Regions from separate parts of the Cetobacterium sp. 2G large genome, predicted to be linked through region 1. Evidence: riboswitches for the same ligand, from Rfam matches in the RefSeq annotation. Region 1 holds a riboswitch; the other holds the start of a gene.
What was found. Region 1 has a riboswitch for S-adenosylmethionine ahead of H5J23_RS02485 (methionine ABC transporter ATP-binding protein). Riboswitches for the same ligand answer to the same signal wherever they lie in the genome.
Positions count from the first base shown of each region.

Region 2: another riboswitch for S-adenosylmethionine. It lies ahead of metK (methionine adenosyltransferase); the one in region 1 lies ahead of H5J23_RS02485 (methionine ABC transporter ATP-binding protein).

Region 1 is NZ_JACHTH010000003.1:268,666-276,922, reverse strand. It holds partial or broken gene H5J23_RS02505 (chromosomal replication initiator DnaA) at 1-991, shown strand, start outside; gene H5J23_RS02500 (HPr family phosphocarrier protein) at 1,217-1,480, shown strand; gene ptsP (phosphoenolpyruvate--protein phosphotransferase) at 1,572-3,314, shown strand; gene H5J23_RS02490 (alanine racemase) at 3,399-4,448, shown strand; SAM riboswitch class I at 4,519-4,606, shown strand; gene H5J23_RS02485 (methionine ABC transporter ATP-binding protein) at 4,683-5,690, shown strand; gene H5J23_RS02480 (methionine ABC transporter permease) at 5,680-6,330, shown strand; gene H5J23_RS02475 (MetQ/NlpA family ABC transporter substrate-binding protein) at 6,333-7,103, shown strand; gene H5J23_RS02470 (DUF134 domain-containing protein) at 7,140-7,583, opposite strand; gene H5J23_RS02465 (NifB/NifX family molybdenum-iron cluster-binding protein) at 7,586-7,957, opposite strand; gene H5J23_RS02460 (sigma 54-interacting transcriptional regulator) at 8,111-8,257, shown strand, end outside.
Region 2 is NZ_JACHTH010000005.1:359,635-367,891, reverse strand. It holds gene H5J23_RS04570 (penicillin-binding protein) at 1-733, opposite strand, end outside; gene H5J23_RS04565 (OmpH family outer membrane protein) at 831-1,337, shown strand; tRNA gene H5J23_RS04560 (tRNA-Val) at 1,419-1,494, opposite strand; tRNA gene H5J23_RS04555 (tRNA-Glu) at 1,498-1,572, opposite strand; gene H5J23_RS04550 (arsenate reductase family protein) at 1,641-1,997, opposite strand; gene metK (methionine adenosyltransferase) at 2,082-3,236, opposite strand; SAM riboswitch class I at 3,318-3,405, opposite strand; gene glyS (glycine--tRNA ligase subunit beta) at 3,460-5,535, opposite strand; gene glyQ (glycine--tRNA ligase subunit alpha) at 5,561-6,433, opposite strand; gene lspA (signal peptidase II) at 6,445-6,903, opposite strand; gene ileS (isoleucine--tRNA ligase) at 6,923-8,257, opposite strand, start outside.

The DNA.
Region 1 (8,257 bases):
TAAAAATGGTGATACAAAAACTTATGTTCTTTGCAGAATGAAACAGGTATTAAAAAGAGTTGAAAAAGCATATGATGTATTAGTTGAGCTTGGATATGTAGAGTATTACAAATCATATCAAGATAAAAGTGAAGATACATATTATATAATTTATAAATTTAATAGTAAAAAAGATGGTGAATGTCATGTTTCATCATTTATAGAAAATTCAAAGTCAAATAAAACTAAAGAGATTACTTATTCAAAAGAGAAAGAGAGATATGTAGAAAAATCTAATTTTAATTCTGATGATATAGAAGAAGCTGAAATTGTTGAGATTATAGATGAAAAACCAAAAAAAGAAGAAAAATTAAAGATAGAGAGTAAAAAAGAAGTAAAAAAAGAAGTTGTAAAAAAATCTGAAAAAAATAATGAATTTATTTATCCAGATGAAGTAATAAAATATATTCAAAAAGCTAAGAAAAATATATATGTTTCAAGATCATGGGATAAAAGAACAGACACAAAGATAAAGAAAATTTTTATAGAAGAAGGAGAGATTATTCTAATCGAAGTCTTGAAAATTATATATAAAAATTTAAATTCTAATATTAAAACAACTTTAGTTCAATACATAAACGGTGTTCTAAAAAATCTCTTAAGTCAAGAAAATGATGTTTCAAAACAAAACTTAACTTTATTTAACAATATTGTTAAAGAAAAAGGATTAATAAGTAAAAAGAAAATAAATCAAGCGAGAAGAACAGTTAAAAAACCGGTTATAAATAGTTTAAAAGAATTGATTGATGAAACTGATATCTCTGTAGATATATTAAAGGTTTTTGACGAATATGATGAGTACGAAAAATTAAAAATTGAGGAGCAAGCTATTAAACTTTGTTCTCTAGAAGAAAATATAGATGTGAATTTTTTACTTACTATGAAAAGAAAATCAAAAAAAATCTATTTTAATACAATAAAAAAATATATTGAGAGAGTTATTAATGAGTAGATTTAACAAAACGTTAAATATGTTAAATCAGAGTGTATAAAATAGTTAAAATATCATAAAATACACAATTAAAGACTTAAAAATGAACATTTTTTGACAAAAAAACAATTCAAAATAAAAATTGACAAAATTTTGAAAATTAAGTATTCTATATTAGAATAATAGATTTAAACTTTATGTTTTTATATAATAATAAACAATAAATGTAGAAAGGTGAGTAGGATTATGGTAAGTAAAACAGTTGAAATTAAAAATGAAACAGGACTACATACAAGACCTGGTAACGAATTTGTAAGTTTAGCAAAAACATTTACATCTCAAATTGAATTAGAAAATGAAGAAGGAAAAAAAGTAAAAGGAACATCTTTACTAAAATTACTTTCTTTAGGAATTAAAAAAGGTGCAAAAATAACAGTTCATGCTGCAGGAGAAGATGAGAACGAAGCAGTTGAGAAGTTAGCTCACCTACTTGAAAATCTAAAGGACTAATAAATAGGACGATAGTTTAAAGTGTGAGAAGGATGGGGGTGACTCTGTCCTTTTTTTTGTCAAAAAATTAAAGTTTTGGGAGAGATAAAATATGAGAAAATTTGTAAAAGGTATAGACGCATCTCCAGGGGTAGCAGTAGGAAAAGTATTTTTATATAAAGAAGAGGAGCTTTTCATAGATAAAAGCGAATGCTCAAATATCGAGATTCAAAAAGAAAAGTTAATCGAAGGTAGAGAAAAAACTAAAGAGCAATTATTAAAAATTAGAGAAAAAACAGCTAGACAACTAGGTGAAGATAAAGCGGCAATATTTGATGGACATATAACATTATTAGAAGATGAAGATCTATTTGATGAAGTAACAGAGCTAATTGAAGATGAAAAAATAACAGCAGAAAATGCTTTAGAGCAAGGTATCAGCGGATATTGTGATATGTTAGCAAACTTAGAAGATGAGTATTTAAGAGAAAGAGCAGCAGATTTAAGAGATATAGCTAAAAGATGGTTATACAACATAGTAGGAATAGATATTGTTGATTTATCTTCACTTCCTGCAAATTCAGTTGTAGTAGCAAGAGACTTAACTCCATCAGATACTGCTCAATTAGACTTAAAAAATGTTGTAGCATTTATAACTGATATTGGTGGAAAAACAGCTCACTCATCTATTATGGCTAGATCTTTGGAGATTCCAGCAGTAGTTGGAACTGGAAATATAACTGAATTAGTAACTAATGAAGCTTCGATAATAGTTGATGCTTTAACTGGTGATGTTATAATTGAACCTACACAAGAGGATGTAGAAAAGTATTCAAAGAAAAGAGAGAAATATTTAGAAGAAAAAGAGTTATTAAAGCAATTAAAAGATAAAACAGCTACATCGAAAGATGGAATAACTGTTGGAGCTTGGGCAAATATAGGATCTCCAAAAGATGTTGCAGGAGTTCTAAGAAATGGTGCTAATGGAATCGGTCTTTATAGAACAGAGTTTTTATTCATGGCAAATGATAGATTCCCAACAGAGGATGAGCAATTTGAAGCTTATAAAATTGTTGCTGAATCAATGAAAGATGAAAATGGAAAATCATATCCAGTAACAATTAGAACAATGGATATAGGTGGAGATAAATCATTACCGTATATGGAGCTACCACATGAGGAAAATCCGTTCTTAGGATGGAGAGCTTTAAGAATATGTCTAGATAGACCTGAAATCTTAAAAACACAGTTTAGAGCGCTTTTAAGAGCATCAGCATTTGGATATATTAAAATAATGTTACCTATGGTAATTTCAATAGAAGAGTGTAGAAAATCAAAAGCTTTATTAGAAGAGTGTAAAGCTGAATTAAGAGCTGAAGGAATAAAATTTGATGAGGATATTCAATTAGGAATTATGATTGAAACTCCAGCTACAGCATTTAGAGCTAAATGGTTTGCACAAGAAGTTGATTTCTTCTCAATAGGAACGAATGACTTAACTCAATATACATTAGCAGTAGATAGAGGAAATGAGAGAATATCTCACTTATATGATACATACAATCCAGGAGTTTTAGCAGCTATTAAAGCAGCAATAGATGGAGCTCATGAAGGTGGAATCTCTATATCAATGTGTGGAGAGTTTGCAGGAGAAGCTAGAGCAACAGCTTTATTATTTGGAATGGGATTAGATGCATTCTCAATGTCAGCTATTTCAGTTGCAAAAGTAAAGAAAAATATAATGGCTATCGATAAAGCTTCAGCAGAGGCGTTAGTTGAAAGAGTAATGTCAATGAGTACAACAGAGGATATATTAGCAGAAATAGACAAATATAATGAAGAGCTATTAGGATAATACTTTCTAAAAAAGGTGAAACAATGTTTCACCTTTTTTTGTTTTTAGAGTATACTATTGTAAAAAAGTAATAGGGAGGGTGTTATGGGATTAAAAGATTTTAAAATAAAAGTTTCTAAAGAAAATATTCTACATAACTATCACTATTTAAAAAAACTTAGAAATAAAGAGATAATAGCTGTTGTAAAAGCTAATGCTTATGGGCATGGAATAGAAAATATAGTTAGATTTTTATCAGAAAATGGTTGTAAATATTTTGCAGTAGCTAGAGAGTGCGAAGCTGAAAAAATATTAAAGTTAAAAATAGAAAACATAAATATTATTATTTTAGAAACAATAGATGAAATAGAAATTTTAAAAAATAATAAAAATATTCATATGGTAATAAATAGTTTTAAAGATCTTTTAAATCTTTTAGATAAAGGAGTTTCAACACAACAATTACATTTAAAATTAGATTTTGGATTTGGAAGAAATGGAATTTTAGAAAAAGACTTTTTTAAACTAAAAGAGCTAATAAGAGAAAAAAATTTAAAATTTAAGGGTCTTTGTACCCATGTTTTTGCTGCAGATTATGATGATATGATTTTAATAGAAAAAAGATTTTCTCAGATGTTAAAAGAGTTAGGAGATGAGAGATTTGAGATTATTCATATGCAAAATAGTGCTGGAGTTATTTCAATAGAGGGTGAATTTTGCACTCATATACGGTGTGGAACTATTTTATTTGGACTTCAAGAAATAGGATACTATGATCCATGTATAAAAAGAGCTTTTAAGCTAAATGGTAGAATATTAGATATAAAAGATATAGATGATTTAAAATATATAGGATATGAAAAAAAAGAAAATTTAAATATAGGAAAATATAGAAAAGTAGCAAAAATTCGTTTAGGTTATGGAGATGGCTTTTCAAAAAGAAGTGAAGGTATTATGTCTATAATCAATAATAAAAAGTTTAAAATAGTTCATATTAGTATGGATAGTTCATTTATTTTAGTTGATGATTCAGTAAAAGAAGGGGATAATATTGAAATATTTCATGATTTAGAAGAAAGTATAAATCATTTAAAAGTTCCTCATTATGAATTTTTATCTTGTATAAATGACAGAATAAAAAGAGAATTAATATGACTATAAACAAAAATAAAATTTTATTTTAAAAAAATATTGACATTTTTTTTCAAATAAGATATTATACAGCAAACCATCAAGAGAGACCGAGGGACTGGCCCGATGACGTTTCAGCAACCTACCATTATGGTGTGGTGCTAACTCCAGATAGATGGGAGAAGTAGAAGTCTTGTTTACTTACTCTCATCTTAATTAAATATTAAGATGGGAGTTTTTTTTATACGGGAGGATAAAATGATTACTTTAGAAAGAGTGAATAAAATTTATAATAATGAGTTTCATGCTGTAAAAGATGTTTCTTTAAAGATTGAGAAAAGTGAAATATTTGGAATTATTGGATTAAGTGGAGCTGGAAAATCCTCTTTAATAAGATTATTTAATGGGTTAGAGCCATTGACAACAGGAAAAATAGAGATTGAAGGAGTAGATTTATCAAAACTTTCAAAAAAAGAACTATTAAATAAAAGAAAAAAAATTGGAATGATATTTCAACATTTTAATCTATTAAAATCTAGGACAGTTAAAGAAAATATAGCATTTCCTTTAGAAATTGATGGTTGGTCAAAAGTAGAAATTGATGTAAGAGTTAAAGAACTTTTAAAGTTAGTAGAACTTGAAGATAAAGAGGAATTTTATCCGACTCAACTCTCTGGAGGACAAAAACAAAGAGTTGCAATAGCTAGAGCCTTAGCTAATAATCCAGATATTCTCTTATCAGATGAAGCAACATCCGCTTTAGATCCAAAAACTACAAAGTCTATATTAAAACTAATTAAAGATATTCAAAAAAAAATGGGATTAACAGTTGTCTTAATAACTCATCAAATGGAAGTTATTAGAGAGATTTGTGACAGAGTAGCTGTTATGTCAAATGGTGAAGTTGTAGAAACTGGAAAAACATATGAAATATTCTTAAGTCCAAAAACAGAGATTACAAAAGAACTAATATCATATGTTCCACCTCAAGAAAAAGAGGAGATTGATTACATAAAAAAATCTGGAAATAAAGTTATAAAATTAATGTTTTTAGGCTCAGTAGCAGGAGATCCTATATTATCTAAAGCTGTAAAAAAGTTTAATATAGATATAAATGTCTTAGGTGGCGCAATTGATCTTTTATCAACTATGCAGGTAGGACATTTAATGGTTGAATTAATAGGGGATATGGATAAACAAAATGAAGCAATAGCTTGGTTTCCAAGTTTAGATGTAGGAGTGGAGGTTATTTACGATGGTATTTAATATGTTAATACAAGCGACGATAGAGACAATATATATGGTTTTATTATCTGCTGTGGTTTCATTAGGAATAGGATTTCCTTGTGGAATTTTAGCAGCAATTACATCAGATGGACATATATTTGAAAATAAGGGAATAAATAGAATTTTGAATGGAATTATAAATATAACAAGATCATTTCCTTATATAATTTTAATGATTTTATTATTACCACTATCTAGACTTATAATAGGAACGACAATAGGAAGTACAGCAGCAATAGTTCCTCTTTCTATATCGGCAGCTCCCTTTGTAGCAAGAATAGTTGAAAATTGTGTTTTAGAAGTGGATAGAGGAGTAATAGAAGCAAGTGAAAGTTTAGGAGCTAATAATTTTACAATAATAACTAAAGTAATGATTCCAGAATCGTTACCATCTCTAATCCAAGGAATAACACTATTAGTTATTAATTTAATAGGTTTATCTGCAATGGCTGGAGCTATTGGTGGTGGTGGACTTGGAGATTTAGCTATCAGATTTGGTTATAATAGATTTAAGTTAGATATAATGATTTATTCGGTTTTAATTATTATAGTTTTAGTTCAAGGAGTTCAATTAATTGGAAATTTAATATCAAATAGATTGAAAAAAAATGGGAGGTAGTTATGAAAAAATTAGTTTTAGTATTAGGTTTATTAGGATCAGTTATAAGTTTTGGGGCAAAATTAAAAGTTGGAGCTTCTCCAGTTCCTCATGCACAACTTTTACAATTAGTAAAAGATGATTTAAAAAATGAAAATGTAGAATTAGAAATAATAGAATTAACAGATTATGTAACACCAAATTTACTATTGGATTCAAAAGAGTTGGATGCTAATTTTTTCCAACATAAACCATATTTAGAAACTTTTTCTAAAGAAAAAAATTTAAAATTAGTATCAGCAGGTAATGTTCATGTAGAACCTTTAGGAGTTTATTCTAAAAAAGTTAATAAAATAGAGAATTTAAAAAAAGGTGGAGTGGTAGCAATACCAAACGATCCAACAAATGGTGGAAGAGCTTTAATTCTTTTACATAATAACGGTATTATAAAATTAAAGAATCCTCAAGATTTATTAGCTACAGAGTTTGATATTGTAGAAAATAAAAATAATTTAAAATTTAAGTCTTTAGATGCTGCTCAAATACCAAGAGCATTAGAAGATGTTGATTTAGCAGTAGTAAATGGTAACTATGCAATCGAAGCAGGACTTAATCCTTTAACAGAAGCTTTGATAATTGAAGGAAAAGAATCACCTTATGCTAACTTAATAGCTGTAAGAGAGGGAGATGAGAAAAAAGAGGATATTCAGAAATTAGTAAAAGCTTTACAAAGTGAAAAAGTAAAAGTTTTTATAGAAAATACTTATAAAGGTGGAGTAGTTCCAGCTTTTTAGAATAAAATAAAAAAGTGAGTTTTCAAACTCACTTTTTTATTTTATATCTAATTTGCAAACTTTTCTACATTTAACTTTCTTTTTTGTACAAAATATATCTTCTGAATTACAATTAGGACAAAAATCTAAATCTTTTTTTAATGTGGGAATAAAAGTTTGACCACAAGAGTTACATATAAATTGACAATGAGGAGTTTTAAAATCTCCTCCCTTTAATTGAATTCCATATCCCATAATAAGAGCTTCGGTTATTTTAACTCTTGCTGAATTAAGTATATTTTGAAAAGTTTGTCTTGAAACTCCCATTTTTTCAGCACACTCTTCTTGAGATAAATTTTCTAAATCTTTAAGTCTGATTGCTTCTAATTCTTCAATTTTTATATTATTAAAATGAATATTACAATTTTTACTTCCCTCAGGGATAAACTTTGTTTCATTTGGAATAAATTCTACACTTCTAACTTTAGTAGGTCTAGCCATATTTATTTTCCGCACTTACAATTACAAGAGTGTCCATGTCCATGATGATGTTCATGGTGATGCTCATGACTATTACATACTGCTTCTCCGTTAACTAGTATATGTTTAAAGAATCCATCAGCTATATCGTCACAAAATCCTTCTAGGCCAGAAAAAACTTTAATATCAAGAGATTTTAAGTTATTTAAAGCTCCTTCACCAATTCCACCACAAGCTACAAATTCAACGCCTAATTCCTTTAATTGTCCAGGAATAGCTCCGTGTCCATTACTTTTATGGTATTCTTTATTTGTACCATCATAAACAAAAAAACCTTCTGCTCTTCCAAAATGTTGACTAATTTTGTTATTTTCAGAAACAACTGCAATTTTCATAAAAACACCTCTTTTTTTAGTTATTGGCATATGCTATAATTAATATTAATTTTTTTTAGTAAAAAAGTCAAGAATTATTTTTTTAAAATTGACTGTTACGATTATTTTTGATAATATACATATATAAAAATGGTATAAATTAAAGGGAGTATAATGAAAACTGATTTATTAGTAATAAAAGATGAGTTAAAAAAATATGCAAAAACAATATCGAAACTATTTGCAATGGATGTTGGGATTTGTGATAAAAATCTTATAAGAATAACAGGAAGTGGACCTCAAAAAATAGGTGAAAAAATA
Region 2 (8,257 bases), on a different contig from region 1:
CATAAAAAAGTTCTATTCCAAAAATCCCTTCTTTTTCTGTACCCTTCTTAAAACCTATATTTCCAACTAAAAAGAAATATTGATCCGGCTTGTAATATCTTCTTTCTTTTCTTCCACTTAAAAATATAATATTTTTACCTTTTATATTATATTTTTCTAAAATCTCTTCAATCTCTTTTTTCTCTACATCATCTATATTCCTGTTTAATCTTTTATAAACTCTTTCCTCTTTTCCTAGTTTATTTATTGTATTTAACAATGGTCTATAGTTATCTCTTATATACTTCTTATTTACTAACTCTTTTAAAGCTTCAGGTGCCTCTAAAGATTTTATAAATCTTTTGGGATCAACTGATAATTCGTACATATTAATACTATATGCTAACCCTTTTCCCTTTGAATCGTATATGTTTCCTCTTTCTCCACCTTCTCTTCTTTCGACATTTATCTGCTTATTTATAGCTTCTTTATAATTGTTTGAATCAAATAATTGTATCTGAATCATTCTAAATATTAAAATAAAAAAACAAAATAAAATTATATCTGAAGCTATAAACGATCTTAGTATAAAATTATTTTTCATTTTTATTTTTTTCCATTTAAAAAAAACGTATAGATTATATATTAACATTAAAACTACCGCAACTGTTAATAAAAATTTTCTATAATATAAAGAAAGCCCGATACCAAATATCTGTATCAAAAGTAAAAATATTTTTAGTTTCTTATTCAATTCTCCACCCTCTTTTTATTTTTCTTTTAAATATTATATCAAATATTGACAAAATAATGTATAATAAGAATAAAATTCCACAAAAAGGAGTATTTATATGAATGTTTTATTTCTATTGCTTTTTATGACCACTTCAGCCTTTGCACTCAATATTGGAGTTATCGACTCTGAATACATCTTTAGTCAATACAATAAGCGTTTTGAAATGGAAGAAAAACTTGAAAATAAAAGATTAGAGTTAAATTCAGAAATTGAAGGATTAAGACAAAGCTTATTAGAACAAGAGAAGATTATCAAATCAAATTCAAAAATTACAGAAGATGACAAAAAAAAATTATTAGATTTAAAAAAACAATTTCAAGAAAAGATTGAGACTTCTGAACGTGTTTTTCAAGAGGATCAACAAAATTTTATTTATGATATAAAATTCGAAATAGATTCTGTTGCTATTTTAATTGGAAAACAAAAAAATTTAGAAATGGTTATTGAAAAAAGTGCTACAATTTATGGTGGTGTTGACCTAACTGAAGATGTTCTTAATTTTTTAAACAATAAAGAGTCTTATAAACTAGATACAACTAATCTTTTGAAAAAGCAATTGTAAAAAAGGGCTAAGCATAATTTATCCCTTTTTTTATTTTACAAAAAATAAAAAAAAAGCACATATGTGCTTTAAAAGTTCAAATGGTGGAAACAACTGGACTTGAACCAGTGACCCCCTGCTTGTAAGGCAGGTGCTCTCCCAACTGAGCTATGCTTCCAAATGGTACCCCGTAGGGGAATCGAACCCCTGTTTATAGAGTGAAAATCTATTGTCCTTACCACTGAACGAACGGGGCAACTATCGCTGACGCGTTGTTGCTACATAATAATAGTACCATTTTTTTCATTCTTTGTCAATAGTTTTTTAATTTTTTATCTCTTCCCATTCTTTTTCTTTAAATCCTATTAAAACCTTGTCTTTCCCTATAAGTAGCGGTCTTTTTACTAACATTCCATTAGTTGATAGAATATCTAAAAGTTCATCTTCATTGTTTTGAGCTACTTTTTCCTTTAAGTTCATCTCTCTATATAGAATACCACTTGTATTAAAAAACTTTTTTATTGGCTGACCACTTAAAGTAATCCATTTTTTTAACTCCTCTTTTGTTGGTTTATTTTCAACAATATGTCTTGACTCAAAATCCACTCCATTTTCTTCTAGCCATTTTTTTGCCTTTGCACACGTTGAACATTTAGGATAATTTACAAATAAATATTTCATAATTCACCTCTCCTTTTCTTTTTTTATAGCTTAACACTAAAATAAAAAAAAGGGAAGTACATTCTTCCCTTTTTTCGTATAGTATTATCTGTTTAAATATTTTTTTAACTCTTCAGCTTTATTTACTCTTTCCCAAGGTAAATCTAAATCTGTTCTTCCAATATGTCCAAAAGCTGCTAAATCTTGATAATTAAAGTTTCCACTTCTTAACTCTAAATCTCTTTCAATTCCTCTTGGTGTTAAATCAAATACATTTTGAACAGCTTCAGCTAATTTAATTTCATCTACTTTTCCTGTTCCAAACGTTTCCACTTTTACAGATGTTGGCTCAACTACTCCAATAGCATATGATAATTGAACTTCACATTTATCAGCTAAGTCTGCTGCAACAATATTTTTTGCTACCCATCTAGCTGCATATGCAGCTGATCTATCAACCTTTGAAGGATCCTTTCCAGAGAAAGCTCCTCCTCCATGTCTGAAAAACCCACCATAAGTATCAACAATTATTTTTCTTCCAGTTAATCCTGTATCTCCATGTGGTCCTCCAATTACGAATCTTCCAGTTGGATTTATATGATAATTTTTTACTTCTTCTGCATTTAAGTTATATGCTTCTAAAACTGGCTTTATTACTAGCTCTTTTACATCTTTATGAATTTGCTCTTGAGTTACATCTGGATTATGTTGAACTGAAACTACAACAGTATCTACTCCTACAACTTTTCCATTCTCATCATAAGCTAATGTAACTTGAGACTTTGCATCTGGTCTTGCCCAAACTAACTCTTTTGATCTTGTTAATCTAGTCAATTTTACAATTATTTCTCTTGCTAAAACTAATGCTAATGGCATTAACTCCGGTGTTTCTTTTACAGCTCCACCAAACATTATTCCTTGATCTCCTGCTCCTCCTACATCTACACCCATAGCTATATCAGGAGATTGAGAATGAATTGCATTTAAAACTCCGCAATCTGAATCAAATCCCATTCCTTGTTTATATCCAATTTCATCTATTTTATTTCTAACTATATCTTGTATATCAATATAAGTTGTTGTTGTTATCTCTCCTCCTACAACAACTTGTCCTGTTGTACAGAAAACCTCACAAGCTACTCTTGCTGCTGGATCATTTTTAATACATGCGTCTAATACTGCATCTGATATTTGATCTGCTATTTTATCTGGATGTCCTGGTGATACACACTCCGAAGTAAAGTAAGTTAAATTTTTCATTGTTTCCTCCTAAATATTAATCAAAAGAGATAAAAAAAGCCTTTTATCTCTCCAGAAAGATAAAAGGCTTTATGCTCTTATAAGTCATCTTTCTGGAATTAGCACCACACCTCTAAGGTAGGTTGCTGAAACGTCATAGGGCCAGTCCCTCAGTCTCTCTTGATGATTTTGTTTTTTTTGTAACTAAATTATATATTATTTGTATTATTTAGTCAATATTTTTTTATTTTTTCTCTTCAATTAATGTTAAATTAACCATTTTATTAAAGATTGTAGCTATATAATTAAGCTGTGATAATCTATTATTTTTTATAACCTCATCTTTGTCCATTACCATTATAGATTCAAAGTATCTATTGATAATATCTTCAGTTGATAAAAGTACATTTAAGTATCCTATATAATTTTTAGCAACTAACATCTCTTTTGCATCTCTTGCAACTTCTTGAGATTTATCAAATAGTTCTTTCTCTATCTCTTCTTTTAAAAGATTAGGATCTACCATAACTCCCTCAAATCCTTTAGAGATATTTCCAACTCTTTTCATTAATGAAACTAAGTTATTAAAGCTATCCATTTTTGTAAATTCATCAACTGCTTTTATTCTTAATAAAGTATCAACTAAGTTATCAAAACTCTTATCTACAACTGCAGATACAATATCCTTTGAATATCCCATTTCTGTAAATACATTTAATGCTCTTTGCTTAAAGAACTCCATTACTTCATTTAAAACTTCAGCTTTATCTCTTTTTAATACTCCTGCAGCAGCAAGTGTGTCTAAAGCTCTTTCCACTAAAGCCTTTAAAGAAATATTTAAATTTGAATCTAAAACAATATTTACAATACCTAAAGCTGCTCTTCTTAAAGCAAATGGATCCTTAGAACCACTTGGAATTATTCCAACACCAAAACATCCACAAAGAGTGTCTATTCTATCAGATATTCCTGCTATAATTCCTTCTACACCTTTTGGTAAAAGATCTCCTTGATATCTTGGGTAATAGTGTTCTTCAATTCCCTTTGCTACTAACTCAGACTCTCCTGATTTTAGTGCATAGTCTGCTCCCATAAATCCTTGAAGTTTTGTAAACTCTTTTTCTCCAATCATGTTAGAAACTAAATCAGCTTTTGCTAGTAAAATTGTTCTATCAATAGTTTCTTTTCTAGTTTCCATTCCTGTAGCTTCTATTAAATAATCTGCTATTTTTTGAGATCTTTCAATTTTGTTATATATAGTTCCTAAATCTTTTTGGAATACAACTTGTTTTAATTTCTCCACATTTTCTACTAGAGGCTTCTTTAAATCTTCGTGGTAGAAGAATCTTGCATCAGCAAGTCTCGCAGATAAAACCTTCTCATTTCCTTTTCTAACTTGTTCAGAATCTTCAATACCATTTCTAATTACAACAAATTTAGGTAAAAGTTTTCCTTCTAAATCTAAAATAGGAAAATATCTTTGGTGAACTTGCATAGATATAATTAAAACATCTTGGGGAACTTCTAAGAAATCAGAATTAAATGTTCCAACTATTGGATATGGATATTCAACTAAGTTTGCAACCTCTTTTAATAAATCTTCATCTACTAAAACTTGCTCATTAGAATCCTCACATTTTTCTTTTATAAGTTTCTTAATTAAGTTCTTTCTCTCTTCAACATCTATAATTACATTATTTTCTTTTATTTTTTCAAAATATTCATCAATAGTAGAAACCTCAAAATTACTTCCAAAGAATCTGTGCCCTCTAGATGCTCTTCCACTTTTTATTCCTTCTATTTCAAAATTTACTATTTCTCCATCTACTAAAGCTAAGAACCATTGAATTGGTCTAGCAAACTTTAATTTTTTCATTCCCCACTTCATTGATTTAGGGAAGTTTATCTCTAGTACCAATTCTTTTAAAAGATCAGAAAGTAGAGCTTTTGTACATTCACCTTTTAAAAACTTTCTAACTGCTATATACTCCCCTTTAGGAGTTTCTATGATTTCTAAATCTGTAGCTTCTACGCCTTGAGATTTAGCAAATCCTAATCCTGCTCTTGAAATTTCTCCATTTTCACCAAAAGCAACTTGTTTTGCAGGTCCCATATTTAAGATATCTAAGTTTTCTTGAGTTTCTGCCAATCCCTCTACTAAAACAACCAGTCTTCTTGGTGTTCCAAAAGTTTTTATTTCATCAAATTTTATTCTTTTTTCATTTAACTTACCTTCTAAGTTCTCTTTCATCTCTTTTAGAGTTTGAACAAGGAATCTTGCAGGTAACTCTTCCATTCCTATTTCAAAAAGTAATCTCACTTTCTATTCCTCCTCTTTTTTCCTTTTACTTTTTTTTCAGTAAAGGGTATCCTAGTTCTTTTCTATTTTGTACAAATACTTCTGCACATCTCTTAGCTAGGTTTCTAACTCTTAAAATATAAGCCATTCTCTCTGTTGTAGAGATTGCTCCTCTTGAGTCTAGAACGTTGAATGTGTGAGAACATTTTAAAACATAGTCATATGCTGGCATTACTAAATTTTCGTTTAATGCTCTATCAGCTTCTTTTTCATAATCATCAAACCATCTAAAGTGGCTTTCTAAATCTGCTACTTCAAATGAGTATTTTGAATTTTCATACTCGTACTGATATCTCATATCTCCATATTTAATTCCTGGTGCCCACTCTAAATCATACACATTTTCTTTATTTTGAATATATAATGCTAATCTTTCTAATCCGTATGTTATTTCAACAGGAACAACTTCTAACTCCAATCCTCCAACTTGTTGGAAATATGTAAACTGAGTTACTTCCATTCCATCTAGCCATACTTCCCATCCTAATCCCCATGCTCCTAATGTTGGTGACTCCCAGTCATCTTCAACAAAACGAATATCATGCTTTAAAGGATCGATTCCTAAAACTTTTAGTGATTCTAAATAAAGCTCTTGAATGTTGTCTGGTGATGGTTTCATTATAACTTGAAATTGGTGGTGTTGATAAACTCTATTTGGATTTTCTCCATATCTACCATCCTTTGGTCTTCTTGATGGTTCAACATATGCTACATTCCATGGCTCTGGTCCTAAAGACATTAAAAATGTATTCGGATTAAATGTTCCAGCTCCTGTTTCTATATCGTATGGATTTCCAATGATACACCCTTTTGAACTCCAATACTGCTGAAGAGCAAATATCATCTCTTGAAATGTCATTTCACTTCCTCCTAATCTTTCTTTTTCCTTTTACTATCTAGTAAGCTATCTACTATTATTAAAATAACCCCTATATTTATCCAAACATCAGCTAGATTAAATACAAATACCCATATACCTCTAAAGTCAATCATATCAATGACAAATCCTCTATAGATTCTATCAATAATATTTCCTATTGCTCCACCTAAAATAAATGAATACCCTAACTTCTCAATAACTGAAAATTTATTTCTATTTTTAAAAAAGTAAAAACCTAATCCAAATATCACTACAATTGTTAAAATAGAGATTATATCAAGTTTTCCTTGAAACATTCCAAAGGCTATTCCTCTATTTTTTACATAAGTTAGATGGAAAAACTCTCCCAGAATTGGGAAAGTTTCTCCTTCTACTAACCAAGTATCTATTTCATATTTGGATATTTGATCTAAGAATACTAATAAAAATATTATCCCTATATATAACACAGCTCACCTCTTTGAATAATTAATCAACTAGTGCTGATGTACATCTTGGACATACTGTTGGATGCTCTGGATTAGTTCCTAACTCTGTCGAGTATTTCCAACATCTTTCACACTTCTCTCCATCTGCGTGCTCAACTTTTACAAATAAAGCTTCTTGCTCCTCACCTTTTACAAATGAATCATCTTTTTCATTAGCAATTACTAATTGAGAAACGATAAATACCTCTTCTAAAATCTCTTTATTATCTTCTAAGAATTTTGCTAACTCTGTATTATCTGCACTTAAAATAACTTTTGCATCTAAAGAGTTTCCTATTATCTTATTTTCACCTTGTCTTGCTAACTCTAATGTTTTATTAACATCTTTTCTTAACTTTACAATCTCTTCCCACTTTGTATCTAATTCATCATTTAAGTATTGATCATTATTTACATACCAATCAGTTAATAATACTGACTCTGAATCCTTTAATGATTCTGGTAAAGTTTCCCAAATCTCTTCAGCTGTAAATGATAATATAGGTGCTACCATTTTAGTTAACGTTACTAAAACTTCTGACATTACTGTTTGTGCTGCTCTTCTTTCTTTAGAATCAGCTTTTTCAGCATATAATCTATCTTTGATTATATCTAAATAGAATGCTGACATATCAATTCCTGAGAAATAATGAATTTCTTGGAATAAGTTATAGAACTCATATTTTTCATATGATTCTGTTACTACCCTTTTTAATCTTTCTAATTTATTTAATGCCCACTTATCAATTTCCATTAAGTCCTCATAAGCTACTGCATCTGTTAACGGATTAAAATCTGCTGAGTTTCCTAATATATATCTAGCTGTATTTCTTACTCTTCTATAAGCTTCTGCCATTTGTTTTAAAATATTATCAGATATTTTTACATCTTCTCTATAATCAACTGATGCACACCATAATCTTAGTATATCTGCTCCATAAACTTTAATTATATCTTGAGGAGCCACAACATTTCCTACTGATTTTGACATTTTCTTACCTTCTCCGTCATTTACAAATCCGTGAGTTAATAACATTTTAAATGGTGCATCTCCTGTTGATCCAACTGATGTTAATAGTGATGTTTGGAACCATCCTCTATGTTGATCTGATCCTTCTAAATATAAGTCAGCTGGTCTATGTAATCCCTCTCTAGTCTCTAGAACTGATCTATGAGATACTCCTGAGTCAAACCAAACGTCCATTATATTTGTTTCTTTTCTTAATTCTAATCCTTTTAGATTATACTTAACTAATAGATCTTCTCCAATTAATTCCTCAGCCGAATATTTTACCCAAGCTGCTGACCCTTCTTTTTTAACAAGTTCAATAACTCT